Regions from separate parts of the Mesorhizobium sp. AA22 genome, predicted to be linked through region 2. Evidence: predicted binding sites of a transcription regulator. Region 2 holds the regulator's gene; each other region holds the start of a gene.
What was found. The regulator LexA, encoded in region 2, represses DNA repair genes until DNA is damaged. The targets are predictions, from matches to a motif close to TGTTCNNNNTGTGTTCNG.
Positions count from the first base shown of each region.

Region 1 (10,232 bases), 200 kb from region 2:
AGGCGCGAGTACAACACGCTGCAGAAGATCGCCTATGGCGGCGTCATGTTCGTGCTACTGCCGCTGATGATCATCACCGGCCTTGCCATGTCGCCGAGCATGAACGCGGTGCTGCCGTTCCTCAACGATCTGCTCGGCGGCCGGCAGACGGCGCGGACGATTCATTTCATCGTAATGCTGCTGCTCGTCGGCTTCTTCATCGTCCATATACTGATGATCTTCGCCGCCGGCCCGATCAACGAGTTGCGTTCCATGATCACCGGCTGGTACCGAACCGATCCGCCGGCGGCCCATGGCAGCAAGACGCCCCAGAGGAGTGCGTGAGATGGCGAAGTTTGAGATCAGCCCCAAACTACAGATAAGCCGAAGAAAATTCCTGACCTCGGCCAGCCTCGGCGTCTCCGGCATCATGCTGTCGGGTTGCGATGCTTTCGACAGCCAGCTTGGCGTGGGCGACGGCCTGCGCAGCTTCCTCGAAGGCGCCAACGGCCTTACCTGGCGCGCGCAACGCCTGCTTGCCGGCGATTCGCTGGCGCCGGAATTCACCGAAGCCGACATTCGCCAGCCGCAGCGGCCGAACGGCGTCACCGCGCCGGACGACGATGTCTACAAGGGCCTGCTCGCCAACAATTTCGCCGACTGGCGGCTCGAGGTTTCCGGCCTCGTCGAAAAGCCGCTGTCGCTGACCCGCGAGCAGCTGGTGAACATGCCAAGCCGCACCCAGATCACCCGCCACGACTGCGTCGAAGGCTGGAGCTGCATCGCCAAATGGACCGGCACGCCGCTGTCGCTGGTGCTTGATCAGGCGGTGGTCAAGCCGCAGGCGCGTTACGTCATGTTCCACTGCCTCGACACGATCGACCGCAGCCTGTCCGGCGACATCAAATATTACGGTTCGATCGACCTGTTCGATGCCCGTCATCCGCAGACGATCCTTGCCTATGGCTTGAACGGCAAGCCGCTGCCGGTCGAGAACGGCGCGCCGTTGCGTGTCCGCGTCGAGCGCCAGATCGGCTATAAGATGCCGAAATATCTCCGCAAGATCGAACTGGTCGACGGTTTCGCCACTATTGGCGGCGGCAGGGGCGGCTACTGGGAGGACAATGGCTACGACTGGTACGGCGGCATTTGAGGCCATAGCTCCGCCCATTTCCGATCAGTGTTTTAGTACTTTTGCTCAAGCGACCTTGTCGATTAGCGGTTTGAGCACCGGATGGATTTCCGGCGAGGCATGCTTGATCAGGGTCAGCAGCGCGCGCTCGTTCTCGCGCAGCGGCCGGTCGCGGCCGATGCGCTCAGCCAGCCACTTCGCCTCGCTGGCGTCGATGGTTTCGGCGCGGCGGGCCAGTGCCTCGGCTGCCTTGTTCTTCGATTCCCATTCGGATTCGATATCGCCCGGCGCGCGATAGGCTTCCATGATGCCGGCGAGGCCGCCCGATACCATGCGGCCAAAGAAACTGCCGATCTCCGGTTCCGCCTGCTCGAAGAAAGAATCCCTGCGCAGCGCCACGTCGCGCATCGGCGCTTCGTAGCCGGCCGAGCACATGACGAAATTGGCGATCGCTTTGACGAACAGATCATTCCATGACGGATCATTGTTGGCTGCCGCTGTCCGCTCATTGATCTTGAACAGCATCTCGGCCTCCGCGCGGGTGATCGCGATGTTGCCGTCGCCGCCATGGGCATAGAGTATGCGGCGCAGAAGCTCGACTTCCGCCTTGGCGATCAGGCCGGGGACCAGCTTGCCGTCGTGCATCAGCGGCCCCTTGCCGTCCAGAACGGCATTGGCGACCTGCGCCAGCACATAGACGCAAAGCCCGTTCGGCGACGATTTCGCCTTTTCCAGCACATGCACCAGCAATTCGAGTTCGGTCCGGCTATCGACCATGCCGTCGCGCGAAATCGCTCGGACCAGCCAGTCGGCATTGTCCTGCGAGATATAGCCCGCCGGCTTTTCCTGATGAACGATGAAGTCGGTCACAGCTTCGACGAAAAAAACAGGCCATTGCGCGCATTTGTCCTTGGCCATTGCGTCGAGCGCAAACAGCGCCTCGGCCTCGCCTCGCGTCACCACGCCGTCGCCAAACACCTCGCGGCGCAGCATGACCACGTCTTCCGCTGTGATCCAATTTTTCGAGGTCAGCCCGGCCACCGGCGCGCTCATCGTTAATTGGCCCATTTCGTTCCCCGTCCGAACGTCGTCTGGACCCAATATATCGGGAGTTCGTTGAGAAACCGGCAAACCGCGTGGTTAGCGAAGACTTGTCGGTAAGGTGTCGCTGGGAGGTGACAAGGTGTCGCCCGCAGGCTATGGATGGCGAGTCGAGGGCTCAAATTGAGTCCTACCTGTTTGCGGGAGAGAGCAGCGAGAGCTGCCGCCGAAGGGGAAATCGCCCGAAATCTCTCAGGCAAAAGAACCGTAGACGGGAAAGACACTCTGGAAAGTCGGGGCTTGCCCCCGCGCCGAAGGTGTAAGCGCTGCCGACAGAGTTACGGGGCGCGAGTCTCTCAGGCTTCAGACAGAGGGGCACGGACTGGTCGCCACTCGCGGCCGATTGCGTGCGACTCTGGAGACGACATGACGGGCGACGACACCAAACACCTTCCCCTCCAAGACCTGCACGCGGCCGCCCGTGCGCGCTTTGGCGCGTTCGCCGGCTGGTCGATGCCGCTGACCTATCCGGCCGGCGTGATGAAGGAGCACCTTCATACCCGCGAGCATGCCGGCCTGTTCGACATCTCGCACATGAAGCTGTTCGAGATCAGTGGCTCGGGCGCTGAACCACTGCTCAATCGTGCCTGCCCGTTCGACGCCGGCGCGCTTGAAGTTTCCCAGTCCAAATACACGTTCTTTCTCAATGAAGCCGCCGGCATCCTCGACGATCTGATCGTCACCAGGCTCGGCCAGCAACGCTTCATGGTCGTCGCCAACGCCGGCAATGCCGAAGCCGACGAAAAGCACCTTCGTGGGCTTGCCCTGGATGTTGAGGCAAAGGGGGATTTTGATGCCAAGATCGATGCACTCGACCGCGTCTTCCTGGCGGTCCAGGGGCCTGAAGCCTGGGCCGCCCTGTCCCGCGCCGGCATCGAGACCGGCTCGCTGCTGTTCATGCACGGCTTTGAGCCCCGCGAAAACTGGTTCATGAGCCGGTCGGGCTATACCGGTGAAGACGGTTTCGAGATCGGCCTGCCCGAAGCGGATGCGCGAAATCTCGTCGCCAAGCTGCTCGAGGACGAGCGCGTGATGTGGGTTGGGTTGGCCGCCCGGGACAGCCTGCGGCTCGAAGCAGGGCTGTGCCTGCACGGGCTGGACATCACGGCTGAGATCGACCCGGCCAGCGCCGTGCTGATGTGGGCGATCCCAAAGGAGGTTCGCGCCTCTGGCGCTTTCATCGGCGCCGACGCATTGCGTTCAATCCTGGAGCGCGGCCCGGCGCAGAAACGCGTCGGACTGAAGCCGGAAGGCCGCCAGCCGGTGCGCACCGGCGCTGCCCTTTTCAACACCGACGGCAATCCCGCCGGCCACGTCACCTCCGGCGGCTTCGGCCCCTCGGCCGCCCATCCGGTTGCCATGGGTTACGTGCAGACGTCGCTGGCCAAACCTGGCGCAAAACTCTTCGCCGACGTTCGCGGGACCAAAATCCCGGTCGATATCAGTCCCCTGCCCTTCACGCCCCATCGCTACCGCAAAGGATGAACTTCATGGCAAAAACCTATTTCACCGAAGATCACGAATGGCTCCGCGTCGAAGGCGGTATCGCCACCGTCGGCATCACCGACTACGCGCAGGAGCAACTCGGCGATCTCGTCTTCGTCGAATTGCCGGAGCTTGGGAAAAAGCTGGCCAAGGGCGATACGGCCGTCGTGGTCGAATCCGTCAAGGCGGCATCGGACGTCTATGCACCGGTCGACGGCGAGATCACCGAGGCCAACACCTCGCTGTCGTCGGACCCGTCTTTGGTCAATTCGGCGGCGACCAGCGACGGCTGGTTGTGGAAGATGAGGCTGGCCGATGAAAGCCAACTCGAAGGTCTCCTGGATGAGACCGCCTACAAAGCCCATATTGGTTGATAGCAGGACCAGGAAGATGACCGCAGCACCCTACGCCTTCTCGGCCCGCCATATTGGCCCCGGCCTCAATGACGTCAGAGCCATGCTGGCGACGATCGGCGTTCCCTCAGTCGAGACGCTGATCAGCCAGGCTGTGCCGAGATCGATCCGGCTCGACCGGCCGCTGGCTTTGCCGGCCCCGGCGAGCGAAGCGGAGGCGCTGGCCGAGCTTTCGGCGACGATGGCCAAAAATACCGTGTCGAAGAGCTTTATCGGTGCCGGTTACCACGGCGTCCACGTGCCGCCGGTCATCCAGCGCAATCTGTTCGAGAACCCGGCCTGGTATACGGCTTACACTCCCTACCAGGCTGAGATCAGCCAGGGCCGGCTCGAAATGCTGTTCAATTTCCAGACCTTGGTCACTGAGCTGACCGGCCTGCCGGTGGCGTCGGCCTCGCTGCTCGACGAGGCGACGGCGGTGGCCGAGGCGGTCGGCATTGCGTTGCGCCATCATCGCGACAAGCGGACCAAGGTGGCGCTTGCCGGCACGCCGCACCCGCAGACGCTCGACGTCGTGCGCACCCGCGCTGAGCCCCTCGGCATCGAGGTCGACGGCGACACGATCGACGACAACACCGCCGCTCTGCTGGTCTCCTGGCCTGATACGTTTGGCGTCTATGGCGACCACAAGGCGGTGATCGAGAAGGCCCGCGCCACCGGCGCGCTGGTCGTTTTCATTGCCGATCCGCTCGGCCTGACGCTGACCGACGCGCCGGCTACGCTTGGCGCCGACATCGCCGTCGGCCCGATGCAGCGCTTTGGCGTGCCGATGGGCTTTGGCGGGCCGCACGCCGCCTATTGCGCTGTTTCCGACAGGCTGACGCGGTTGATGCCCGGCCGCCTTGTCGGCCAGTCCACTGACAGCAAGGGCCGCCCGGGCTACCGTCTCGCCTTGCAGACGCGCGAACAGCACATCCGCCGCGACAAGGCGACCTCCAACATCTGCACCGCGCAGGCGCTGCTCGCCAACATGGCGACGGCCTATGCGATCTGGCATGGCCCTGCCGGGCTGCAGGCGATTGCCGGCCGAATCCATTCCTTGGCCAACCGGCTGGCGACCGGTCTCACCGCGTCAGCAATTTCGGTGCTTGGCGCAAGCCGCTTCGACACGGTGACGGTGGAAGTGAAAGGCAGAGCCGGCGCGATCGCCGCCGCTGCTGAAAAGACCGGCCGATTGCTGCGCGTCATCGACGCCGACCACATCAGCATCAGCTTCGACGAGACCTCGACCGATGCCGATCTGGACGCCATTGCAGCACTGTTCGGCGCCAAGGCAGGCGCTGCTGGCACCAGCACCACTCCGGGCAAGCCACGCGGTAAGGCGTTTCTCAGCCAGCCGGTCTTCCACGAAAACCACTCGGAAACGGAGATGATGCGCTTCTTGCGCCGGCTGGCCGACAAGGACCTGGCGCTCGACCGCGCCATGATCCCGCTCGGCTCCTGCACGATGAAGCTCAACGCCGCCGCCGAGATGATGCCGGTGAGCTGGCCAAGCGTCGCCAATCTGCATCCATTCGCGCCGGCCGGGCATTCGGCAGGCTATCGCGCGATGGTGGGCGAACTGGAAGGCTGGCTGTCGGAGATCACTGGCTTCGATGCGGTCAGCCTGCAGCCCAATGCCGGCAGCCAGGGAGAGTATGCCGGGCTGCTCGCCATTCGCGGCTATCACCGCTCGCGCGGCGAAGGCCACCGCACCGTCTGCCTGATCCCGTCATCCGCGCATGGCACCAATCCGGCGAGTGCGGCGATGGCCGGCATGAGCGTCGTCGTCGTGCGCTGCACCGAGGATGGCAATATCGATATGGACGATATGAGTGCCAAAGCCAATGAGCATTCCAAGAATCTCGCCGCGCTTATGTTCACCTATCCCTCGACGCATGGCGTATACGAGGAAGGCGCGCGCCACCTCTGCGCCCTCATTCACGAGCATGGCGCCCAGGTCTATTTCGACGGCGCCAACCTCAACGCCTTGGTCGGCCTCGCTCGCCCCGGCGACATCGGCGCCGATGTCTGCCACATGAACCTGCACAAGACCTTCTGCATCCCGCATGGCGGCGGCGGTCCCGGCGTCGGCCCGATCGGCGTCAAGGCGCATCTGAGACCTTATCTGCCCGGCCACGTCACCGAAGGCTCGGGCCATGCCGTGTCGGCCGCACCGTTCGGCAGCGCTTCGATCCTGCCGATCACCTGGATGTATATCCGCATGATGGGCGCTTCCGGCCTCAAGCAGGCGACCGAGACGGCGATCGTTTCCGCCAACTACGTGGCGACGCGGCTCGCGCCGCACTTCCCGCTCCTCTACAAGGGCAGGCACGATCGCATCGCCCATGAGTGCATCCTCGACACCCGCGTGCTGAAGGAGAGCTCCGGCATCAGCGTCGACGATATCGCCAAGCGGCTGATCGATTATGGTTTCCATGCGCCGACCATGTCGTTTCCGGTGGCCGGCACGCTAATGGTCGAGCCGACCGAGTCCGAGCCCAAGAGCGAACTCGATCGCTTCTGCGAGGCGATGATCGCGATATCAGGCGAGGCAGCCAAGGTGGCAAAAGGCGAATGGCCCTTGGCCGACAATCCGCTGGTCAATGCGCCGCATACCGCGGCCGAGGCGCTGGCCGGCCAGTGGACCCATCCCTATTCGCGCCTGGAGGCGGCCTATCCCGCCGGTGATGCCGACACATCAGCCAAATACTGGCCGCCGGTGTCGCGCATCGACAATGTCGCCGGCGACCGCAACCTAGTCTGCTCCTGCCCGCCGCTGTCAGAATATCTGGGGGCGGCGGAATAGAACCAGCCGATTGCGACGCAGACTGCCTCCTCATTTCCCGCGCATACGCAATGAGGGTGGCTGATGCGGCAAACCTCTGAAGGCCGGAGTTTCGACCCATTTCCGCCGCTTGGTTGCCGGATGGTTTTGCAGTAAGAGCCCTATCCTCGAACGTAACAGGAACCTCCGTCGCCTGCCCGCAAAAAGCGTGGCAGTATCGGATGGTGATTCGCAGCATCGCAATCCAGGACCAGCATGGACGACAACAACGATCTTTTCGGCACTATGGACAAGCAGTCGCAACCGGTTCGCGCCACCGCTCGCCCGGCCGACCCGCTGGTGCAGGCGGCGAAGCGCCCGGCATCCCGCGACGGCAGCGAGAGCTACAGCGCCGCCGACATCGAGGTTCTGGAAGGGCTGGAGCCGGTGCGGCGGCGGCCCGGAATGTATATCGGCGGCACCGACGACAAGGCTATGCACCATTTGTTCGCCGAGGTCATCGACAATTCGATGGACGAGGCGGTCGCCGGCCACGCGACCTTCATCGATGTCGAGCTTTCGGCCGATGGATATCTGGCGGTGACCGACAATGGCCGTGGTATCCCGGTCGATCCGCATCCGAAATTCAAGAAGCCGGCGCTCGAAGTCATCATGACGACGCTGCATTCGGGCGGGAAGTTCGACAGCAAGGTCTACGAAACCTCGGGCGGCCTGCACGGCGTCGGCGTCTCCGTCGTCAACGCACTGTCGGACCATCTCGAGGTCGAGGTCGCGCGCGGGCGCCAGCTCTATCGCCAGCGATTTTCGCGCGGCGTTCCGGTGACCGGCCTGGAGCAACTCGGCGAGGTGCATAACCGGCGCGGCACCAGGATACGCTTCCATCCCGACGAGCAGATCTTCGGCAAGGGTGCGGCATTCGAGCCGGCGCGGCTCTACCGCATGACGCGCTCGAAGGCCTATCTGTTCGGCGGCGTCGAGATCCGCTGGACCTGCGATCCGTCGCTGATCAAGGAGAAGGACACGACGCCGGCTAAGGCCGAGTTCCATTTTCCCGGTGGCCTCAAGGACTATCTGAAAGCCTCGCTCGGCGACGAATTCCAGGTCACCCGCGAAATTTTTGCCGGCAAAAGCGACAGGCAAGGCGGCCACGGTTCGCTCGAATGGGCGGTGACCTGGTTCGGCGGCGACGGGTTCCTCAATTCCTACTGCAACACCATTCCGACCGGCGAAGGCGGCACGCACGAGGCCGGCTTCCGCAACGTCTTGACGCGCGGCTTGCGTGCCTATGCCGATCTGGTCGGCAACAAGCGTGCTTCGATCGTCACGTCGGAGGACGTCATGATCTCAGCGGCAGGCATGCTGTCGGTGTTCATCCGCGAGCCGGAATTCGTCGGTCAGACCAAGGACAGGCTGGCCACGATCGAAGCAATCAGGATCGTCGAGACCGCCATCCGCGACCCCTTCGATCACTGGCTGGCCGATAATCCGCAGGAAGCTTCGAAGCTGCTCGAATGGGTGATCGCGCGTGCCGACGAGCGGGTGCGCCGGCGCCAGGAAAAGGAAGTCTCGCGCAAGAGCGCGGTGCGCAAGCTGCGGCTGCCCGGCAAGCTCGCCGACTGCACGCAGAATGCCGCGGCCGGCGCAGAACTCTTCATCGTCGAGGGCGATTCGGCCGGCGGCTCGGCGAAACAGGCGCGCGACCGCGCCAGCCAGGCGGTGCTGCCGCTGCGCGGCAAAATCCTCAACGTCGCCAGCGCCGGCAACGACAAACTTGCCGGCAACCAGCAGATTTCCGACCTGATCCAGGCGCTTGGCTGTGGCACACGCTCGAAGTACCGCGACCAGGATCTGCGCTACGACCGGGTCATCATCATGACAGATGCCGACGTCGACGGCGCCCATATCGCTTCGTTGCTGATCACCTTCTTCTATCAGGAGATGCCGAGCCTGGTCCGCGGCGGCCATCTCTATCTGGCGGTGCCACCGCTCTACTCGATCCGGCAAGGCGGCAAGGTCGCCTATGCCCGCGACGATGCGCACAAGGACGAACTACTGCGCACCGAGTTCACCGGGCGCGGCAAGGTCGAAATCGGCCGCTTCAAGGGGTTGGGCGAAATGATGGCCGCCCAGCTCAAGGAAACCACCATGGACCCGAGAAAGCGCACGCTGCTCAGGGTCGATGTTATCGAGGCCGAGGCGGCGACCAAGGATGCGGTCGACGCGCTGATGGGCACCAAGCCGGAAGCCCGCTTCCGCTTCATCCAGGAACGCGCGGAATTCGCCGAGACCGAAGTGCTGGATATCTGAGCGTCTTCTGCTCGGCGAACGGCGACCGTCGCTGTTGCAAGGCAGAATGCTGCTGGCATCACCGAGCGAAGCGAGGCGGCCGACACCTCGCAAATCGCAGCCTCTCTGCGGATTATCGCCGCGATCGAGGATTTCCCGGATTTTTCGCGAAGGTCTAAGCCGCAGCGATCGCCAGCGCATGGCCGCGCGCGTTTTCGCGCAGCGCATCGAGATGGATCGATTTGACCAATCCGGCGAGATCGCCTTCGGCGGACTGCCCGCCCAGTTCCTGCAGCATCAGCCAGCTGACTTCCTGGACGCCGGCCAGGCGCTTGCCATTGGCGACCTCGCGCCAGATCTTCAGCGCGCGCAGGATGATCCCATGCGTAGCCGTGGCAAGGCCGGCGCTGCGGAACAGCGCCTGCAGCGCCACGTCATGCCCGCCGACCAGCAGCGCCCTCACCCGTTGTTCGGATTGCTGGCTGAGCGCGACCAGCGCCGAGCCGAAGAAGTCGACCTTGCCATGCGCGATGGTACGAATGATGAAGCTTGCTGTCAGGTCGCCGCGCAGGCGCAGATGCTCGATGAGCGCCGCATGTTCTTCCTGGCGCGTGCCTTCGATCAGCGTCATGGAAGCTTTGACGCAGGCGTCGCGCATGACGCGCTCGGTTCTGGCACGGCCCATCAGCGCCACCACCAGCGGCGAACCTTTGAGCGTTTCACCAAGTTTTATCAGCAGCATATGCCGGCAGTCGGCAGGCAGGCGCGCATCGGAAATCAGCGCTTCGCGCACCGAAGGCAGATGGCCATGGCGTTCGGCGATACGGCGGAAGCTGAGCGAAGCGATGTCGGCGCCGCTGTTGGCGAGAAGCGTGGCGCAGGCTTCCGGCTCGCCGATTTCGGCGATCGCCGCGGCAACCGCCATGGAGACGCGCGCACGATCGGCGATCAGTTTCTGCGTCGCCTTTTGGCCACCCGCAACGCGGTCGATCAGATCGGCATCGGTGAGCAGCGGCGAACGTGCCAGCACCAGGCTTGCAACTTCCGGTTGATCTGACGCCAGCGCGCT
Region 1 covers NZ_CP048406.1:3,543,013-3,553,244, reverse strand. The annotation lists gene A9K68_RS17195 (cytochrome b/b6 domain-containing protein) at 1-324, shown strand, start outside; gene A9K68_RS17190 (molybdopterin-binding protein) at 326-1,132, shown strand; gene A9K68_RS17185 (hypothetical protein) at 1,178-2,179, opposite strand; glycine riboswitch at 2,344-2,430, shown strand; gene gcvT (glycine cleavage system aminomethyltransferase GcvT) at 2,579-3,697, shown strand; gene gcvH (glycine cleavage system protein GcvH) at 3,703-4,071, shown strand; gene gcvP (aminomethyl-transferring glycine dehydrogenase) at 4,088-6,898, shown strand; gene parE (DNA topoisomerase IV subunit B) at 7,133-9,184, shown strand; gene A9K68_RS17160 (DUF2336 domain-containing protein) at 9,339-10,232, opposite strand, start outside.
Region 1: the regulator LexA is predicted to act here: its motif matches at 7,045-7,062, upstream of parE (DNA topoisomerase IV subunit B).

Region 2 (10,232 bases):
CCCCACAGGCAGGCGATGCCGGCGGCGATGCAGGCAAACGGGTTGGCGCCCGACGAGCCGGCGAGGCGAACGGTCGAGGTCGAGGCGTTCTGCTCGTGATCGGCATGCAGGATGAAGATGCGCTCCATCGCACGCGCCAGCACCGGATTGATCTTGTATTCCTCACACGGCACGGCAAAGCACATATGTAGGAAGTTGGCCGCGAAATTCAGCTCGTTCTTCGGGTAAATGAAGGGCTGGCCGATGTGGTACTTATAAGCCATCGCCGCGATCGTCGGCATCTTGGCGATCAGCCGCATCGACGCGACCATGCGCTGGTAGGGGTCCGAGATGTCGGTGGAATCGTGATAGAAGGCTGACAGCGCGCCGACCACGCCGCACATCACCGCCATCGGGTGCGCGTCGCGGCGAAAGCCGGTGAAGAAGCGCGACATCTGCTCGTGCACCATGGTGTGGCGCGTCACCCGGTAGTCGAAATCGTCCTTCTGCGCCTTGGTCGGCAATTCGCCGTAGAGCAAGAGGTAGCAGACTTCGAGGAAGTCGCCATGCTCGGCCAACTGGTCGATCGGATAGCCGCGATGCAAAAGGATGCCGGCATCGCCATCGATGAAGGTGATTTCCGACTCGCAGCTTGCCGTCGAAGTGAAGCCGGGATCATAAGTGAACGCCCCGGTGGTGCTGTAAAGCGAGCCGATATCGATGACGTCCGGTCCGACCGAGCCGCTTCGCACCTTGAGCTCGTGAGTTTTGCCGCCGAATTCAAGTTTCGCAGTCGACGCGTGGGTTTTGCCGCCAAATTCCATTTTTGTCGCAGCTTCGGACATTGCAAACTCCTTTAGGTTTTCTCAGTGCCGGCAAAGGCGAAATATCTGCAACGCAACACGTCGAAAGCACCGGAGTTCGCGCGTTTGCGCCCGCAATTGGATTTGCGTGCCAAATTGGGCCAAGATCTAATGTTGCACTGCGAAACCCACCTTTCAATGCCAATCTTCTTGGGCCAGTTTTGCTAATCGATTTGATCCGCGACGCGCGCCAGGCTTTCCTCGCGGCCAAGTACGGCAAGCACGTCGAACACGCCCGGCGAGGTGCTTTTGCCGGTGAGCGCGGCGCGCAAGGGTTGGGCCACAGCGCCGAGCTTATGGCCGCCGGCCACCGCATATTCCCGGATCGCAGCCTCCGCTGCTTGGGCCGTCCAGTCGCCTGAAATCGCCTTCAGCGCCGCATGAGCACCCCGCAGGATCTCGCGCGCATCACCGCCGAGCAGCGCCGCCGCCTTCTCGTCGATCCGCAGCGGCCGCTCGGCAAACAGGAAGGCGGCACCGTCGGCCAGCTCGACCAGTGTCTTGGCTCGCTCCTTTAAGCCGGGCAGGGCGGCGAGCAACTGCGCCTTGCGCGTGTCGTCGAGGCGCGCTGCGATCGCCGGGCCGCCTTCCAGATAGGGCAAAGTGGCGATGAAGATATCGAGCAATTCGGCGTCGTTCATGCGGCGCATATGCACGCCGTTCAGCGCCTCGAGCTTGGCGAAGTCGAAGCGGGCGGCCCCCTTGTTGACGTCGCCGATGTCGAACCAGGCAATCATGGCGGCGATCGACATGACCTCGTCGTCGCCGTGGCTCCAGCCAAGGCGCGCCAGGTAGTTGAGCAGTGCCTCAGGCAGGTAGCCCATGGCACGATAGGCTTCGACGCCTAGCGCACCGTGCCGCTTGGACAGCTTGGCGCCGTCGGCGCCATGGATCAGCGGGATATGCGACATCGACGGCACGTCCCAGTCCATGGCTCGATAGATCACCATCTGGCGGGCGGCATTGGTCAGATGGTCGTCGCCGCGGATGATGTGGGTGATGCCCATGTCATGGTCGTCGACGACGACGGCATGCATATAGGTCGGATTGCCGTCCGAGCGCAGGATGATGAAATCGTCGAGATCCTTGTTGGGGAAGCGGACTTCGCCCTGCACGCGGTCATGCACCACCGTCTCGCCGCCGGCCGGCGCCTTGATGCGGATCGCGCCCTTGGCGCCGGCCGGCGCCTCCGACGGGTCGCGGTTGCGCCAGCGGCCGTCATAGCGAGGAGGCAGCCCCTTGGCACGCGCGCTCTCGCGCATCGCCTCCAGCTCGGCCGGCGTCGCATAGCAGTAATAGGCTTTGCCGAGCCGCACCAGCTCCTCGGCGACCGCGCGGTGGCGCGGCGCGCGCTCGAGCTGCGATACCGGCTCGCCATCCCAGGTGAGGCCGAGCCAGGCGAGCCCATCGAGAATGGCAGCGGTTGCCGCATCGGTCGAACGCTCGCGATCGGTGTCCTCGATGCGCAGCAGCATCTTGCCGCTAGTGTGTTTCGCATAGAGCCAGTTGAACAGCGCCGTGCGCGCCCCGCCAATATGCAGGAAGCCGGTGGGCGAGGGGGCAAAACGGGTGACGACCTTGTCGGACATGGAACTCTCAGGCAAGCGCAGGAAACGGATGTGGTTGCACGGACTTTCGCGCGTCGCGCGTTCATGTAGCATAGGAGGTCAAGGGCGCAAGGGGCAGACCCGATGGCTGGACCAGGCCGGGGCGTGGACGAGAGCGAGGGCGCGATCGCAAGCGTCAGCGAACGATCGCTGTTTGCCGACGTTCCTCATGCCGAGCCGCTACCCGCTTTGCTGCCTGCATCGCACCCGGTTGCCCAGCCTCTTTCGCCGGACCGCTCCGCGCCAATACCGGCTCCACAACCGGGGCCCGTCATTCGTTTCCGCCGACAGCTCAGCCATCTTTCACCATCCGGTATCCGCAACAGCGTGGCCTCGGCAGCCGGCCTGGAACTCGACCGCGGCGTCGCCTTCCTGCTGGTGCCGGTTTTTCTGGCGTGCGGGGTGATCGTCTATTTTTCGCTTACTGTCGAACCGGACTTTCCGCAGCCCATTGCCGTCGTGGTCCTCACGGCATTGTGTGCGGCTGTCACCCGCTCATGGCGCAAGACGCATCTGTGCTTCATGGCAGCGTTGCTGTGCGCACTCGGTGTTCTCGCCGCCAAGGTTGAAACCTGGCGCGCGGGAACGCAGATGCTCGGTTCGGAAATCCAGACCCAGCTCACCGGCCGTGTCGTTAGGCTCGATCAGATGGCGAACGGCCGGATCAGGCTGACCATCGACGTGATGTCGACCGCCCGGCCGACACTGCGTTATGCACCGGGACGTGTCAGGGTTTCGGCACGCAAAATTCCCGCTGAGATGACTGCAGGCTCGGTGGCAACCGGTTATGTGCGGCTTTTGCCTCCGACTGGCCCAGTTAGGCCGGACAGTTATGACTTCTCCTTTGACAGCTATTTCGCCGGTATCGGTGCCAGTGGCTTTTTCCTCGGCGATCCGAAGATCGTCGTTTCCGAGGATGTGCCGTTCGCCGCGCGCCTTTCTTCCTCGATCGAAAAGGCGCGCGAAAACATTGCCGACCATATCAGGGACAGCATTGGTGGCGCCGAGGGGGAGATTGCCGCCGCACTGATCATCGGCGTGCGTGCCGGCATTCCCGAAGAGATAAACGAATCGATGCGGCGCACCGGCATCTACCACATCATCTCGATTTCCGGCCTGCACATGGCGCTTGTCGCCGGCACGATTATGGGATTGCTGCGCGGCGCCTTTGCGCTGTTTCCCGATTTTTCGTCACGCCGGCCGGTCAAGAAATATGCGGCTGCTGCCGCACTCCTTTCCATCGCTGCCTATCTCATTTTTTCCGGTATCGTGGTCGCGGCTGAACGCAGCTTCATCATGCTGGCGGTAATGCTTGTCGCCGTGCTGTTCGACCGAGCGGCACTTACCATGCGCAATCTGACGATTTCTGCCATCGCCGTCATCGTCGTGGCGCCGCACGAGGTGGTCGGCCCAAGCTTCCAGATGTCCTTCGCCGCGACTGCTGCTCTCGTGGGCGCCTATGCCGGCTGGTCCGACTATCGTGCCGACAGGGCCACGGCGCCGCCACAGCGACGGTCGCCGGTCGCTTTCGTCACGCGAAAACTCGCAGCTGGGACAGGTACCATCGCAATGACCTCCATCATTGCCGGCAGCGCCACTGCGCTCTTCGCCATCTGGCACTTCCAGCGCGTATCGCCGCTTAGCCTGTTCGCCAATCTGGCGGTCATGCCAATCGTCACGGTCGTCATGTTCCTGGCCGTCCTCAGCGCTCTGGCAATGCCTTTCGGCTTCGACGGACCTTTCCTCTACATGATGGGCAAGGGACTGACGGCCATGATCGCAATATCGGGATGGATTTCCGAGCGGTCGCCGGTCGATGCAGTCGGGCTGATCTCGTTGCAGTCGGTTCTGCTGGTGACGGTCGCCCTGGTCATCGCTACGATGGCGACGACATGGTTGCGGCTTGCGGCACTTCCCTTTGCGCTCGCCGGCCTGCTGACGATTTCCGACACGCGCGCCCCCGATGTGCTGATTTCGGAAGATGCGCATCTGGTGGCGCTGCCGATCGGCGGCGGCGAACTTGCCGTCAACCGGGTGCGTTCGAACGAATTCACCACCGACAACTGGAAACATGCGCTGGTTTCAGCGACCATTGTCGAGCCGGAGACATTCGAAAAAGGAGACGTGCGGTTCGACATCGCCGACCCGGCCGACCTGCCGCCTGGAGCGCCCTTCTACTGCACTGCCGGCCTGTGCCTCGCCCGGCACCCGTCCGGCGCGATCATCGCACTCGCCGACGACCGCAAAACCGCACGGCCAGCCTGTGCCTTGCGGATTTGATCGTCATCGACGATGCCACAGCCTATTATAATCCCTGCCGCAATCCGCTGGTTCTCGTCGTCACCAAACGGCAGCTCGCTCGCATGGGCAGTGCCGCCGTCTTCTTCGATCCGCTATCAGCGACGACGCGCGCAGAAATCCGTTTTGCCGTCAGACAGCCATATAGGCCCTGGCACGAGCAGCGGAGATTTTCGCGCGAGGCGAGGGGCTTGCCGCCATACCGCAGGGCCGAGAAACCCAAGAAGCCTGCCGCTCAGTAACGCCGGATCAGTCCGACGAGCTTGCCTTGCACCTTGACCCGGTCCGGCCCGAAGATGCGCGTCTCATAGGCCGGATTGGCGGCTTCCAGTGCAATCGAGGCGCCCTTGCGGCGGAACCGCTTCAGCGTCGCTTCCTCCTCGTCGACCAAGGCAACGATGATCTCGCCAGGCTGGGCGGTGTCGGCGTTGCGGATGATGACCGTGTCGCCGTCGAAAATGCCGGCCTCGATCATCGAATCACCCTTGACCTCCAGTGCGTAGTGCGTGCCGCCGGTGATCATGTCCGGTGGTACCGAGATCGAATGCGTCTGGTGCTGGATGGCGTCGATCGGCACACCGGCAGCGATGCGGCCCATCACCGGTATGGAGATGGTGGCAACGACGTCGTCGTCATTGCCGGCCGCGGGCAGGCGCGAAGGCGCCGGTTTGATCTGTCGTCCGAGGCTGCCCTGCCCAAGGCTGCCCTGAATGACGCTTGGCGAGAATTTGCGCGCCGCATTGAGGCCGGGCGCGATCGAATCGGGCAGGCGCAGCACCTCCAGCGCGCGGGCCCGGTTGGGCAGGCGGCGAATGAAACCGCGCTCCTCCAGCGCCGTGATCAGCCGATGGATTCCCGACTTCGAGGCGAGGTCGAGCGCTTCCTTCATCTCGTCGAACGAGGGCGGAATGCCGCTTTCCTTCAGCCGCTCGTGGATGAACATCAGCAGTTCATGTTGTTTGCGTGTCAGCATCGCGACCCCCAACAGAATCAGAAAAACAAAACCAGAACAAACACTATCTGTTCCAGTTGTGTTCCGCAACCGTTTAAAGTTCAATGAATGTGTTGACGTTTTGTTCAGCGTAGCATCAGCACGCTGCATGCGGCGCCCGTCGCGGCTGGGGGAGCGAATGGCTCGCGCACAATCAGCCCGTTGGCGTCGGCCAGCATTTTGAGCATCGAGGAATCCTGGACGCCGAACGGGGTCGCCAGTGGCGTGCCGGCTTCTTCCTTCACCACCGCGCGTACATAGTCCTGCCTGAGATCGTTGGCCGGCATGGTGGCGCCGAGCCGCGCCTGACGCATGTCCTGCCGGAAGGCGCGGCCGCCGAGCCGCGCAAGCAGCGGCTTCAGAAAGAGCTGCGTGCAGACCAGGCTCGCCACCGGATTGCCAGGCAGGCCGATGCAGCGGGTGTCGCCCAGCCGCCCGAACATCAACGGCTTGCCGGGCCGCATGGCGATTTTCCAGAAATCGAGCGTCATGCCTTCACCGGTCAGCACGTCATGGACCAGGTCATGGTCGCCGACCGAGGCGCCGCCCAGCGTGACAATGACATCGGCGCCTGCGTCGACCGCTTGTTTCACCAGCGTGGCGATCGCCTCCTTGCGGTCGGGGGCGATGCCGAGATCGAGCGCGCTGGCGCCGACCGAGCGGGCCGCGGCGGCGACGCCATAGGCATTGGACGAGATGATCTGGTCGGGGCCAAGGTCGCTGCCCGGCGGCAGCAATTCGTCGCCGGTGGCGATGATGGCGATCAGCGGCCGTTTCACCACGCTGACCTGCGGGTGGTTGGCCGAAGCCGCCAGCGACAATGCCGCCGGATCAAGCGGGCGGCCTTTCTCCAGCAGGACGTCGCCCTTCGAGAAATCGAGCCCGAGGCGGCGGATGTTGCGGCCTTCAACCGTCGACGCGGTCACTTCGACGCTGCCGCCGCCGAGATCCCTGGCATTCTCCTGGATAACGATGGTGTCGGCGCCTGCAGGAAGCGGCGCGCCGGTGAAGATGCGCACGGCCTGCGCCCGGCCGACTGTTCCGGCAAAGCCGCGTCCGGCCGGCGCCATGCCGATCACCGAAAGTCTTGCAGGCACGGACGCGACGTCCTCGGCCCGCACGGCATAGCCGTCCATGGCGGACGCGTTGAACGGCGGCTGGGTGCGGAGCGCCAGAAGCGGCTCCGCCAGCACGCGGTCGGCGGCGTCCATCAGGGCGACGCATTCAGCCTGCAAGGGCGCAGCATCCTCAAGCAGGCGCTCGAGCGCCTCGGCGACCGGAAGCAGTGCCATTATTGGCCTGCCCCCTTGGCGTCCGCCTTGTAGTCGCCGGATTTGCCGCCGGTCTTTTCCACCAGCCTGATGCCCGAGATCACCATGGCGCGGTCAACCGCCTTGGCCATGTCATAGATGGTCAGGCAGGCGACCGAGACGGCGGTCAGCGCTTCCATCTCGACGCCGGTCTTACCTGCGACGCGGGCCAGCGCCGTGACCTTCAGGCCTGGCAGCGTCGCGTCCGGTTCGATGTCAACGGATATCTTGGTCAACAGCAGCGGATGGCAGAGCGGGATCAGCTCATGCGTCCTCTTGGCCGCCATGATGCCGGCGATGCGCCCCGTGCCCAGCACGTCGCCCTTCTTGGCATCGCCGTCGAGAATCATCTTCAGCGTTTCGGGCCGCATCGCGACAAGACCTTCGGCGATTGCCGTGCGCGTCGTCTCCGCCTTGTCGCCGACATCGACCATATTGGCTTCGCCTTTCGGGCCAAGATGGGTGAGGGCGGCCGTCATCGTCAGTCAGTCTTAGAGCGACGTGCGTCCGTTTGGACGCGCAAAGTACGCTCTAGCACTTTGAATCTATGCATCGTGCTCTCCGAAAATCGATTCCGATTTTCGGGCCGATGCAATGGCGGGAACCTTGCCCGTCAAAAGCAGGCGCGTCGCAGTGGCCACATTCTGTTGCCGCATCAAGCTCTCGCCGACGAGGAACGTATCGATGTCGCTCAGTTCCAGCCTGCGGCAGTCTTCGTGCGAGAAAATACCGCTCTCGCTGACCAGCAGGCGGTCTGCCGGCACCATCTTCGCGAGCCGCTCCGAGGTCTCGATGCTGGTTTCGAACGTCCGGAGATTGCGGTTGTTGATGCCGATCAGCCGCGACGACAGTTTCAGCGCGCGTTCCGTCTCGGCCTCGTCATGCACTTCGACCAGTGCGTCCATGCCGAGTTCGAACGCTGTCGTTTCGAGTTCGCTGGCCACGGCGTCATCGACGCTCGCCATGATGATCAGGATGGCATCCGCGCCCCACGCACGGGCTTCGAACACCTGATACGGCTCGAACAGAAAATCCTTCCGCAAAGCGGGCAATGTCACGGCGTTGCGCGCATCGGTGAGGAATTCAGGCGCGCCCTGGAAGGACGGCGCGTCGGTCAGCACCGAAAGGCAGGCAGCACCACCTTTCGCATAGGCCCTGGCCAATGCCGGCGGATCGAAATCGGCGCGGATCAGGCCCTTGGACGGGCTCGCCTTCTTGATCTCGGCGATCAGCGCGAAGCTGCCGGATTTGCGCTTGGCTTCAAGAGCCGAGAGAAAGCCGCGCGCTGCATCGGTGTCCTTCGCCCGCGCCTTGATCTCGGCAAGCGGCACGCGCGCCTTCGCCGCAGCGATCTCGTCGCGCTTGTAGGCTTCGATCTTGCGCAGGATATCAGACACGGCTCTATCCATTCGAAATCTCGACCAGCCGGTCGAGCACTTTCAGCGACCGGCCGCTGTCGATGGATTGCGCTGCCGTCGCCATGCCGTCGGCAAGCGTCGTCGCCTTGCCCGCCACCACCAGTCCGGCGCCGGCGTTCATCAGCACTGTATCACGAAAGGCGCCGGCAGCGCCGCCCAGCATATCGCGCAGCGCCTGGGCGTTGTAGGCGGCGTCGCCGCCGCGCAACTCGTCCTTGGTGTGCCGCTTCAGCCCGACCGCTTCCGGGGTCAGTGAAAAGCTGCGGATTTCGCCGCCGACCAGTTCGGCCACTTGGGTCTCACCGGTGGTGGTGATCTCGTCATAGCCGTCGCCATGGGCGACCCAGGCGTGGTCGGCGCCCAGCGCCTTCAGCGTCTCGGCCACCGGCATGATCCATTCAGGCAAGAAGACGCCGACCATCTGCCGGCTCACACTGGCCGGATTGGAGAGCGGGCCAAGCAGGTTGAAGATGGTGCGGGTGCCGAGCTCGACGCGGATCGGGCCGACATGCTTCATCGCCGGATGATGCGCCGGCGCGAACATGAAGCCGACGCCTGTGTCGTGGATACAGCGGCCGATCGTTTCCGGCGGGATATCGATCTTGACGCCGAGCGCGGTCAGCACGTCGGCGGCGCCGGTCTGCGAGGATAGTCCGCGATTGCCGTGCTTGGCCACCGGCACGCCGCAGGCGGCGATGACGAAGGCGGATGCGGTCGATATGTTGACGCTGTGCGAATTGTCGCCGCCGGTGCCGACGATGTCGATCGCGTCAGCGGGCGCGTCGACGCGCAGCATCTTGGCGCGCATGGTGGCGACGGCGCCGGAAATCTCGCTCACCGTCTCGCCGCGCACGCGCAGCGCCATCAGGAAGCCGCCGATCTGGCCGGGCGTAGCGTCGCCCGACATGATGATGTCGAAGGCCTCGCGCGCCTCCTCGAAGGAAAGGGAGTTGCCGGTCGCGACCTTGGCGATATGGGTCTTGAGCGCGCTCATCTGGTCAGGGCTTGGGCAACGGCGGTTTGATCGATGCGAACGTCGTACTGCGTCTGCAGCTGCGCCACCAGCTGGTCGAGCAGGTCGTCGGACATGCCGGCGGTGAACGATTTCTGCGCGTCGTCCGGCACCGAGCTGGCGTCGGCTCCGGCAGGTTCGAAGACTTCGGCGATCTTGAACAGGATCTGTCCGTCGCCGGTGGGCGAAGGGATCAATCCGGTCCCGCCTTCGCCTTCGCCGAACATCGCAGCCGCCCCTTCCTTGCCGAAATCGACGTCGTCCGCCTCGCGCTTGACGCCGCGCTTGGTCTGCTTCTCAAGCTTGAGCTCGCTCGCGATCACGTCGAGCGTGGCGCCGGCCTTGAGACGCTTTTCGAGCTCGTCCGCTTTTGCAGTGAGCCGCTTGGTCGTTTCCGCCGCCGTCCAGTCGGCTACCGCCTTCTGTCGGACTTCATCCAGCGTGCGGTCGCGGGCCGGCGTGATCGACTCCACCTCGTAGAACACGAAGCCGTTGTCGGCGGTGGTGAGGTCGGGATTCTCGGTGCCCGGTTCGGCGTCGAACACCGCCTTGATGAGTTCCGGCGATTCCGGCAGGTCCTTGACGATGGTGCCGTCCGGCCTCAGGCCGGTGCGATCGATCGCGTCGATGGTGACGACCTTCAGCTTCAGTTTTTCGGCCGCTTGCTTGAGCGTGCTGCCCGAAGCGCGGATATCTTCGTAATTGTCGTGCACATCCAACAGAATGCGGCTTGCCTCGCCCAGCGCCAGATCCC
Region 2 covers NZ_CP048406.1:3,740,044-3,750,275, forward strand. The annotation lists gene gltA (citrate synthase) at 1-824, opposite strand, end outside; gene gltX (glutamate--tRNA ligase) at 1,007-2,431, opposite strand; partial or broken gene A9K68_RS18065 (ComEC/Rec2 family competence protein) at 2,534-4,989, shown strand; gene lexA (transcriptional repressor LexA) at 4,983-5,720, opposite strand; gene glp (gephyrin-like molybdotransferase Glp) at 5,825-7,030, opposite strand; gene moaC (cyclic pyranopterin monophosphate synthase MoaC) at 7,030-7,527, opposite strand; gene trpC (indole-3-glycerol phosphate synthase TrpC) at 7,594-8,445, opposite strand; gene trpD (anthranilate phosphoribosyltransferase) at 8,450-9,460, opposite strand; gene A9K68_RS18095 (SurA N-terminal domain-containing protein) at 9,457-10,232, opposite strand, start outside.

Region 3 (10,232 bases), 1.9 Mb from region 2:
CGACCGCATCAGCGACTGGGCGCTGTCGCTGGGCTTCATCGATGGAAGGCCGGCGATCCTGATCCGCAACCCGCAGGAGCCGGACGGCGCCGTGCGCGGCTTCATGCTGGTCGAATGGCAGGACGAGCGGGTCGTCCAGATCCGCGATTTCCGCTACGCACCCTGGTGCCTGGTCGATGCGGAGATCAGCATCGTGGACGGGTGAGGAATCTACGACCCACACCTGTCCGCTCGATATGGAGTCGGTGCCGCTGCAACGTGTCTAGAGCGGTTCCGGTTCTCTTGGGACCGTAACTCGCTCTAACTATATGTTTTGCGGCATTTATGCCGACGCCAAATGATCCCATTTGGCTGCAAAATGCTCTAGTCGACACGCACGCGGCGCGTCACCTGGCCATTGCTTTCCCAGTATGTGTGTTTCTTGGCAATCAAGGGATCGTCCATTGCCGGTTGAACTTGTCCCGTGGTGCTGACCGCGCGCGAGGTCACCGTGTGTTCTCCAGGAGCGGGACTTGCCCAGTCCAGGGACCAGATTTTCCAGGCGTGCCCGGCCTCCTCACTGTGGTCAATGGTCGCTGGTGCCCAAGGCCCTTGATCGATTTGCACTTCGACCCGCTCGATCGGCGCCCCCCAGGCTGCCCCAATGACGCGGTAGTCCGAGTCTTTCCGGGTAACCTTCGCAGGCGCGGACTTTATCAGCGCTCGGCCAACCGAGTTCTCGGTCCACACGCTCTCGCCGTTGTGCTCTTCCTCCCGGATGGTGACATAGTCACGCGCCATCAGAAGGTTCATGAAGCGGGTGTCGCGAACCTCGATGCGCTCCAGCCACTTGACGTTGGCGATACCGTACCAACCTGGAGCAATCAGCCGCAGCGGAAAACCATTGGGCGCCGGCAAGGCGGCTCCGTTCATTTCATAGCAGAGCAGATTGTCGCGGTTCATCGCGTCGGCGAGCGACATGCTGCGAGCGAAGTTCTGCTGCATCTTGATATCGCGTATTGCGACCTCGCCTTTGTCAGTGCCGAAAAAGACAACCTCGATGCCATTTTCCAGAACGCCGGCCTCCTCGAGGATCGGGGCGAGCGGCGTCCCAGCCCAGCGCGCATTGCCGATGCCGCCGGTGAAAAAGGGGAAACCGTGGTTGCCCGAGCATTCCACTGTGAAAACGACCTCCTGCCGCGGTCGCGCCCTGATGTCGGCGAGCGTTAATTTTAAAGGCTTCTTCACCAGGCCTCCGATCTCCATCGACCATGTCTTCTCGTCGATCGTTGGTCGATTGAAATGCGAGATGCTGAAGAACTTGTCGTTTGGTGTTATCCAGCTATCCAAATCCTCCCAGACAAGCTGCTTCTGGATACCGACCGGATCGGGATTTTCGGTCGGCTGATCCAGCCACGGAATAACTTCCTCGCTCGGCCGTGTTGGAAAAGCGTAAGCCCGACGCGAGGTATAGAGAGCAGCAATTGCGGCAAGAGCCGCACTTCCTTGAACAAGGAGTTCTCTGCGCTGAAAATCAGGCATGCTGTTTACCTCCCAGTTGATCCGGAACGGGCTGCAACGTGCCTTAGGCCGTAGCCTGATCACGGATAGGCGACATAATGTGAGGTCTGCCGACCCGGAAGTATCCGGACAGGTCAGACAATCACCCGACGCAAGTCAAGCATGTGAAGCATTGGACGAAACACCAGCTCGCGTTTCGCACGCTAAGAGTGCGCCTTTGAGAAGGACGTGTCCACAACCTGGACGGGACATGATGATGATTGCAGCATTCGAGACCGATTTTTCCAGTCCTGCCAAAATCGTTTGCTGCTCGGATTGCTATCGGAAACGGCCGCTTTTGGGGTCGTCTCCAGGCCTTCGCGGGTGCGGTCGGAAAGGGCCGGTCCGACCGCATTTCTGCCGTTCCGATGTCGGCCTCACGATCTCCAAGGCGCACGTTCACCCATTATTCAGCGAGAAGGCGCGATGGTCTGCCGTCTTCCATGGCGCGACAGGATGGCGGTGCGGCCGGCGCAGGTGTATGTTGATGGTCTAATCTTTCGATATCAGGGAGGACAGCATGACGTCTTGGGAAATCAAGGGACGCGAACTTGTCAATTGCACCTGCGAATATGGCTGCAACTGTCAATTCAATGCGCTGCCCGACAAAGGCCATTGCCATGCGGTGGCGGGCATCCAGATCGACGAAGGTCATCATGGCGAGACCGCTCTCGACGGCCTTCGGATCGCCGCGATCTTCAAATGGCCTGGCGCGATCCACGAGGGCAATGGCGAAGCCATCGCCTTCGTCGACGAGAATGCAACCGACCGGCAGCGTCAAGCGCTGCTGCGCATCATGACCGGCCAGGACACCGACCCGTTCGCGACGATGTTCGCCGTCTACGCCTCAACCGTAACAAAAATGAATGAGCCGGTTTTCACCAAGATCGATCTCGACCTCGATATCGACGGCCGCAGGGGCCGCATCTTCGTCAAGGACTACATCGAAACCGTCGGCGAACCGATCCGCAACAAGGTGACGGGCGCGGACTCGCGCGCTCAGATCGTGTTGCCGAACGGCTTCGAATATGCAGTCGCCGAGATCGGCAGCGCTTCGAGCACAACCAGCGGGCCGGTTCAGGTGAACATGAAGGACAGTTACGGCCAGTTCGCCCGGCTGCATCTCAACAATCACGGGGTGGTGCGGGCCTGAGGCGCCACATGGACGGCGGGTCGCCGCTGGAACGGCTGCTCAGACGCGACCGCGTCATCACGATTGCGGGCGTGGTAACGCTGTGCCTGCTGGCCTGGCTTTATATCGTCGCGGGTGCAGGGCTCGGCATGAATGCGTGGGAGATGACGAGGCTCGCGCTATTCCCCCACCAGCAAACTGCCGACCTGACCTCCGATATGTCTGGGATGGATATGCCCGGCATGGACATGAGCGCGATGACCATGGCAGCCGAACCGCGGGCCTGGGGGCCGGCGATCTGGGCACTGATGATCGCCATGTGGTGGGTCATGATGGTTGCCATGATGTCCCCGAGTGCGGCGCCAACTATTCTGCTCTATGCGCGCGTGCATCGCCATGCGCTCGCACAGGGTCAGATCCAGGACAAGCTCGCGCCCACCGGCGTATTTATGGCAGGCTACCTCCTGGTTTGGCTGGGGTTTGCCGTCGTGGCCACCGCGTTGCATTGGCTGCTCGAACGCGAGGCGTTCGTTTCCGCAACGATGATGAGTTCGCAGAGCCGCTGGCTTTCCGGCATCGTCCTGATCGCCGCGGGCCTGTATCAGCTCTCGCCGCTCAAGAACGCCTGCCTGTCGCATTGCCGGGCACCGACCGCGTTTCTTGCCCGACACTGGCGTCCCCACGCAGTCGGCGCGCTGCGTTTGGGCGCGTTGCACGGGGCGTTTTGTGTCGGATGCTGCTGGATGCTGATGGCGTTGTTGTTCGTGGGCGGCATCATGAATCTGGTGTGGGTTGCCGGGCTCGCTATTCTGGTGCTGGCTGAAAAGCTGTTTCCTGCCGGCCAGTGGGTTGGCCGGGCAGCCGGCATCGCACTGATCGCCTGGGGCAGCGCAACGCTTTTGGTCTGACGACCAGGGCGGCCTATGTCGGCATTCAATGGCGTGAGGAACTTTGACTCCTCGCATCCGTTTACCCGAATGTTGGGATGGGAGGTTCCGCCAATGAATGTCAGCGACGAAAGGACTGTATCCCTCTGGGCGGCGACCGAAGTAGCGCCCGACGCGGTCGCGCTCGGGCAGAGCGAACAGGTCGATGTCGTGGTCGTCGGGTCTGGAATTGCCGGACTGTCGGTCGCGTACGAACTGGCCGTCGCCGGGCAAAAGGTGGCGGTCCTCGATCGCGGCCGGATCGGAAGCGGCATGACGGCTCGCACTACCGCGCACCTGTCATCCATTTGCGACGACTACTTTTCGGAACTGACCAAATTGCGCGGTGAGGAGCTGGCGCGGATGTATTACCAAAGCCAGTCGGCCGCTATCGACCGTATCCAATCAATCCAGGAGAGCGAGAGTATCGCGTGCGATTTCCGACGCCTCGACGGCTTTCTCTTTCCGGCTTCCGGCAGGCAGCAATCCGACATCAAGCGCCAGCTGGACGCCGGTCTGAAAATCGGTGTCGACGTCGAGAAGACCAAGGGTGTGCCGTTTGCAGGCTTTTCGGATGCGCAGGCCCTTCGATACGCCAACCAGGCGACCTTCCACCCGCTCAAATATCTCCGCGGGCTGGCGGTAGGCATCCGCTCGCGCGGCGGCGCGCTTTATGCCGATACCGTTGTCGAAAAGGTCGAGGAGACTGACCGCGGCGTGCGCGCAACCACGGTTTCAGGCTTTACCGTGTCCGCCAAATCGGCCGTTGTCGCCACCAACTCGCCGATCAACGATCGGGTCGCCCTCCATACCAAGCAAGCGCCGTATCGGACCTACGCGATGTCGTTCGAGATCGCGCGCGATACCATACGGGATGCCCTGTATTGGGATACTGAAGACCCTTACCACTACGTTCGGCTTCAGCCTGGCGAAGATCGGACCGACTTCCTGATCGTCGGAGGTGAAGACCACAAAACAGGGCAGGCCGATGATGCCGGTGATCGCTTCGCGGCCCTGGCGGCCTGGACCAAAAGGCTGGTGCCCGATGTCGGCGTGGAAACCAACCGGTGGTCCGGGCAGGTGATGGAGACCGTCGATTATGCGGGGTTCATCGGCCGCAATCCTGGCAACCGCCGCGTCTTTGTGGCGACTGGGGATTCCGGCCAGGGCATTACCCATGGCGTCGTCGCCGGCCTGTTGATTTCCGACCTGATTCTGAAGGGGGAAAGCCGCTGGCGCGATCTTTACGAGCCGTCTCGCAAGACGGCAGGCGCGATCGGCGATTATCTGTCGGAGAATGCGACAGCGCTCAAGAGTTTTGCCGAGTATATCGCGCCTGGCGAAATCGATTCCGTCGACAAGCTGCGACCGGGAGAAGGTGCCATCGTCCGCGAAGGGCTCACCAAAATCGCCGCGTTTCGCGATGACGACGGCACGCTCTACAAGCGCTCGGCCGCATGCACGCATATCGGCTGCCATGTCCATTGGAATTCCCTCGAGCGCTGCTGGGACTGCCCCTGCCACGGCTCGCATTTTGCTATCGACGGCACGGCTTTGAACGGACCGGCCGTGTCGCCCCTGGCTTCGCTTGACGCCCTCTTCGAGACGAATATTCGCCTCGCCTGACTGGGCGCTTCCGCTCAAGTGGTCCTGCGAGGCGCCAATGGCGAACGCTCAAGAGGGCGCGAAGTGGAATTTCTGCATCGCATCGGTCCGGCCAAACCGGCTCACAACTCCTTTTCGGCCAGCTCGCGAAAGGCATCGGGAATCGACCGCGACAGTCCGAGCGCGACCGAGGCATAGCCGACCGCCTCCCAGCCGAAGCGGTCGCGGATCTTATCGACGGCGCGGTCGGCGGTCCAGCGCGCCACGCCCTTCCTTGTGCCGGGGCGGCGGCGGTCGTCATCGAGGCCGAGCGGCAGTTCCAGCTGTAGGCCCGGCTGCTTTTCCAGATGCGAGACGGCGATCGCCAGCAGCGAAATGGTCTTTTCGTGCGGATGATCGACAATCACCTTGCGCACCAGCGCCTCGGCGATCTCGGCCAGCATCGCGGTTGCCGAAATCGGCTGATCGAGCGTGATCGAGCGCGTCACCGAGCGCAGGTCGGCGAAGCGGACACGGACCGTCACCGTACGGCCGGGCCGCGATTTCGCCCGCAGCCTGGTGGCGACCCTGTCGGCCAGATGCAGCAGGGTCGGCACGAAGACTTCCTCCTCGGCCGGTTTCCTGCCGAGCGCCGACTGCGCGCCGGCCGATCGCGCCCGGCGCTGCGTCTCGAGCTTGCGCGGATCGCGGTTCCAGGCCAGCGCGTTGAGCTTTTCGCCCGCCGCCGGGCCGAGCAGGCGCTCCAGCGACCCATCGTTGGTCTTCGCCAGCTCGCCGATGGTGTTGACGCCGATGCCGGCCAGCCGCTCCCTGGTGACCGGACCGACGCCCCACATCAGCTCAACCGGCAGATCGTGCAGGAACTCGAGCTCGTGGCGCGGATCGACCACCACCAGCCCGTCGGGCTTGGCCACTTGCGAGGCGATCTTGGCCAGATGCTTGGTGCGCGCCACGCCAACCGAGATCGGCAGGCCGAGTTCGGCGCGCACGCGGCGGCGGATGGTTGTGGCGATCTCGGCCGGCGGGCCGAACAGACGGGTGCAGCCGGTGACGTCTGCGAAGGCCTCGTCGATGGAAATCCGCTCGACCACCGGCGTGAAATCGCCAAGCACTTTGATGGCCGCATCGCCCAGCCGCTGGTAATCCTTGAAATGACCGCCGCCGAAAATCAGACCGGGGCACAGTTCCCGCGCCCGCCGCCCCGGCATGCCGCCACGTACGCCGAAGGCCTTGGCCTCGTAGGACGCGGCCAGCACGACGCCGCCGCCGACGGCGATCGGCTTGCCGCGCAGGGCCGGGTCGAGCAATTGTTCGACCGAGGCATAAAAGGCGTCCAGATCAGCGTGGAGGATGTTGGCTTCCATCCGGCCCGTTCGCCCGCGGAGGTTCGAACGCCGCATTGTCTCGAGGGTGGTTTGGTTTGGAACATAGAGAGAACATTGTACGTGGATTGTCAAGGAGCGTGGACGGCAGGTGGAAGACAATCGCTTCAGGTTTGCGCTGGCCCTCATCGCTGCTAGGCACTTCTCCCTGTAGGGACGGGAGCAGGACGCTCTCGTCGATGGTTTCGCTAATCACCAACGTTGCAGGAACTGCCGATGTTGCGGACAGCCCCCTTCGCCCCGTCACCATGCGGGGAGAAGGTGCCGGCAGGCGGATGAGGGGCGGCGCCGACTCGGCAATCAGCCGATCGAGCGCTACAACCCCATCTTGTAGCCGAGATGGCTGGCGATGAAACCGAGGCGCTCGTAGAAAGCGTGCGACTCTTGTCGACTCTTGTCGGTCGTGAGCTGAACGAAGCTGCAGTTGCGCGAGCGGCACTCTTCAACCGCCCATTCGATCATGCGTTTGCCGACGCCGCCGGACCGGCGGTGCCGGGCAACGCGAACGCCTTCGATTTGCCCGCGCCAGGCGCCTTTCCTCGAAATGCCCGGAATGAAGCTGAGCTGTAGGGATCCAACCACTTGCCCGGCTTCGACGGCCACCGCCAGCAGCTGGTTGAGATCGGCATCGATTGCCCTGAAGGCATCGAGATATGAGGGGGCGAGCGGCGTCGACGCGTCTTCCCGACCAGCGCCAAGCGCATCGTCGGCTAGCAATGCGACAATCGCCGGCAGATCGGGCGCTTGCGCGCGACGGAAATCAATTTCGCTCATCGAGGGACGACATACGGCGCGGGCTTGGCGACGGCAAGTGCGGTCCAGCCATTCGCGGCCGATGGCGTCGACGACCTCCGGCTTACGCGGCCTGCCGTGCCCAGAGGCGGTGGCCATAGCGGCGGAAGAAGCGCGCCAGGAGCCGCTGCTGCCTGGCGCGGGCGAGATCGGCGCCGCGTCTTTCCTGGCGCCAGCGCGGCATGTTGCGGAACAGCGCAATGAAGCGGGCGGCGTCCTCGAGCGCCTCCTCGGCCGACTGCGCCGGGCGGATCGCCGCCAGGAACAAGGCCTCGCCGTGCTTCAGCCGGTCGACCACCGCCTTGCGCTGGTCATGGCCCAGGCGGGCCTTGCCTATGCCGTCGAGGCGGATGGCGGCGAAGGCTGCCAGCATGGCCGGGCTGTCGCCGGTATAGCCGCAATCACGGGCGAATTGAGCGGAGAGGGCGTCCATCCTGGTTCCCTTGGCTGAGCGGCCGCGACGGGTGCCCGGTCTTCCGCCCATGCGTACGTCCACGGCGCTAACTAATCATCGGTATATCGTACACAAGCATAACTCTAAAATATGCGCAAGTTAAACTTTTACGCAGGGTTGGGCAGATCCGACTCGACTCTTCGGAAAAAACCCATAATGTTGCGAACAAAACAGGAACATGAGGCATCAGGAACAATGGCATTGCCGGGCAAGGAAGCGACGCTCGCCGAGGTTGTCTCGATTGCGGTCGAGTGTATCGATTGCGGCCGCAACAGATGGTGGAAGCCGGCTGAGCTCAGGCGCTTCGGGGTAACTGCGCAGACGCCGCTGGCGTCCCTTTCGGGGCGCCTCATTTGCTCGGCCTGCCGCGCCGATGGCCTGCCGGGCGCAGCGGTCGTGATCCAGGCGGCATTCGTCGACGAGCAGCAGCGGCGCCGCGCCGAGGCGCGGATGCTCAGCGAGCGCGAGGTTCCGCTGGAGAGATCCAGGCGGGCTTGAGTGGCGCGCCGATCCACCTTCTCCGACAGGGGGAGAAGCGAGCGCGCGAACCCGCCACCCCTAATACCCCAGCAGTTCCTTGAGCGGGATGACGCGGAAGACGGCCTTGATCGCGTAGCGGTTGAAGGTCAGCGTCTTCGGCGGATTGTACTGCTCGACGACCAGCTCGGCAGCGGTGCGCTTGACAAGCTTCTTGATGAAGGCCTTGCCGTTGCGTTCGTTTTCTTCGGGGAACATCTCGATCACCACATGGTCGCCTGGCACGGCGTCGCGGCCGCCGCAATAAAGCATCTCGCCGGGCTCGTAGCGCGGCACCATCGAGTCGGAGAGCACATGCAGCGCAAACACCTTGCGCAGATGGGCGATGCCGGGCGGGCGCTGGACGTAGCCGGCGACCTCGCCGTTGAAGGTGAAGTCGCCGTCGTCGCCGCCAACCGCAGCACCCAGAAGCTCGATGTCCATAGGGCCGGCGGGCAAAGGGGCGGCGTCGGTGACGATCTCTGCGTCGGCGACATTGTCGGCGTCGTCGAGGAAGACGACCTCGCCCTTGCCGAGCGCCACCGGGTCGACGCGCAGGAAGGCGGCGGTCTTCAAAAGGTTCTCGGTTTTTGGCAGGTTGCGGCCGGTTTCCCAATTGCCGACGGCGGCGACATCGGTGTCGTTGTGCTCGGCAATGTGGCGCATCACCAGGCCACGCTGCTTGCGCGCCTTGCGGATCGCCGCTCCGACCTTGATCGACAATGAGGTTTTCGCCATGGCGGCCATCTGAAACATAAGAATCGGTTTCGTCCATGAAAGAATGCCTTGCATAATTATTCGAGTTATGCTTATATGCAGCCATGCACAAGCCTCGTTGCCCCATCTCGTTTTCCCATCCGTCCCGGCTGTCCTCCTCCCCGGCCGGGACGAAACCCGAGGCCAGCGCCTCGGCTCCGGTCGCCCTGCCGTCATCGCAGGCGACCGGAACGGCCGGAGCCGTTCCCCTCACGGCTCCGGCCACGAACTTACGCGAGTGCCGCGCCGGCCTTTCGCGCATCCGCACCGAGGATGGCACGGTCATTGTCTTCGACCGGCGCACGGGCAGGGCGGTTTCCGGCGCCACCCGCGAGGCGGCCGAGGCGAAGCTTGGCCGCCGGTGGTGATCTCCCTTCTCCCCTGTGAACGGGGAGAGGGGCAGCTTCGGCATCTACGCAACCCTTTCAATGGAAGAACACCATGCCCGCCTGTACCGACACAGAATTGCAAAGCATCGCCCGCACGCCGGCCAGGCTGGCGCCGCCGGTCTGGCTGCCGCAGCGCCAGACCGTGCGCGAGATCCACGGGCCCGACGGCGAGTCCTTCAAGCTGCCGGCGCCGCGCCCCGTTGCCGCCGGGCGCCAGCCGCACGTCGCGGCCATGCGCTTCATCGACTGCCTGTTCAACCGCTGCCGCGCACCGCTCGATCTGACGCTGGAGGAAGATCCCGAGAACGACGCGCCCGGCAGCCGGCCGGCACTGGACATGCTGTGCTGCGGCCTGCGCACGCGGCCGCTGAAAAGCTACTGCGCCTATCACGCGGCGCGCTTCTGCGACCATCGCCCTACGGCTCTGGCGGATGCGGCGTGAACTGGGTCTTGCGTTCCTCGCCCCGCTACGTGGGGCGAGGACCCCAGGTTCTGCGAAGGCAGCCAATCAAACGAGGAGACTGTCCATGAGCAAGAAGACCGCCAAGGTCAAGGCGCCGAAGGCGCCCAAACTGGCAAAGGGCGAGGCCGAGCAGGTGCGCATCCGCAAGGAGGTCGGTCATAATTTCGCACTGAAGGACGACGCCTTCGGCCGCAAGCGGCTGGCGACCGGCACGCTGGAGGCGAGGCGCATTTATGAGGTTTCCAATGACGGCCACACCTCGACCGGCGGCATCGTGC
Region 3 covers NZ_CP048406.1:1,812,483-1,822,714, forward strand. The annotation lists gene A9K68_RS08890 (sigma-70 family RNA polymerase sigma factor) at 1-205, shown strand, start outside; gene A9K68_RS08895 (sulfite oxidase) at 364-1,521, opposite strand; gene A9K68_RS08900 (DUF1326 domain-containing protein) at 2,060-2,692, shown strand; gene A9K68_RS08905 (DUF2182 domain-containing protein) at 2,701-3,579, shown strand; gene A9K68_RS08910 (FAD-dependent oxidoreductase) at 3,673-5,223, shown strand; gene dinB (DNA polymerase IV) at 5,325-6,566, opposite strand; gene A9K68_RS08920 (GNAT family N-acetyltransferase) at 6,900-7,358, opposite strand; gene A9K68_RS08925 (hypothetical protein) at 7,441-7,860, opposite strand; gene A9K68_RS08930 (hypothetical protein) at 8,026-8,328, shown strand; gene A9K68_RS08935 (helix-turn-helix transcriptional regulator) at 8,389-9,093, opposite strand; gene A9K68_RS08940 (hypothetical protein) at 9,168-9,470, shown strand; gene A9K68_RS08945 (hypothetical protein) at 9,544-9,933, shown strand; gene A9K68_RS08950 (DUF6456 domain-containing protein) at 10,019-10,232, shown strand, end outside.
Region 3: the regulator LexA is predicted to act here: its motif matches at 6,624-6,641, upstream of dinB (DNA polymerase IV).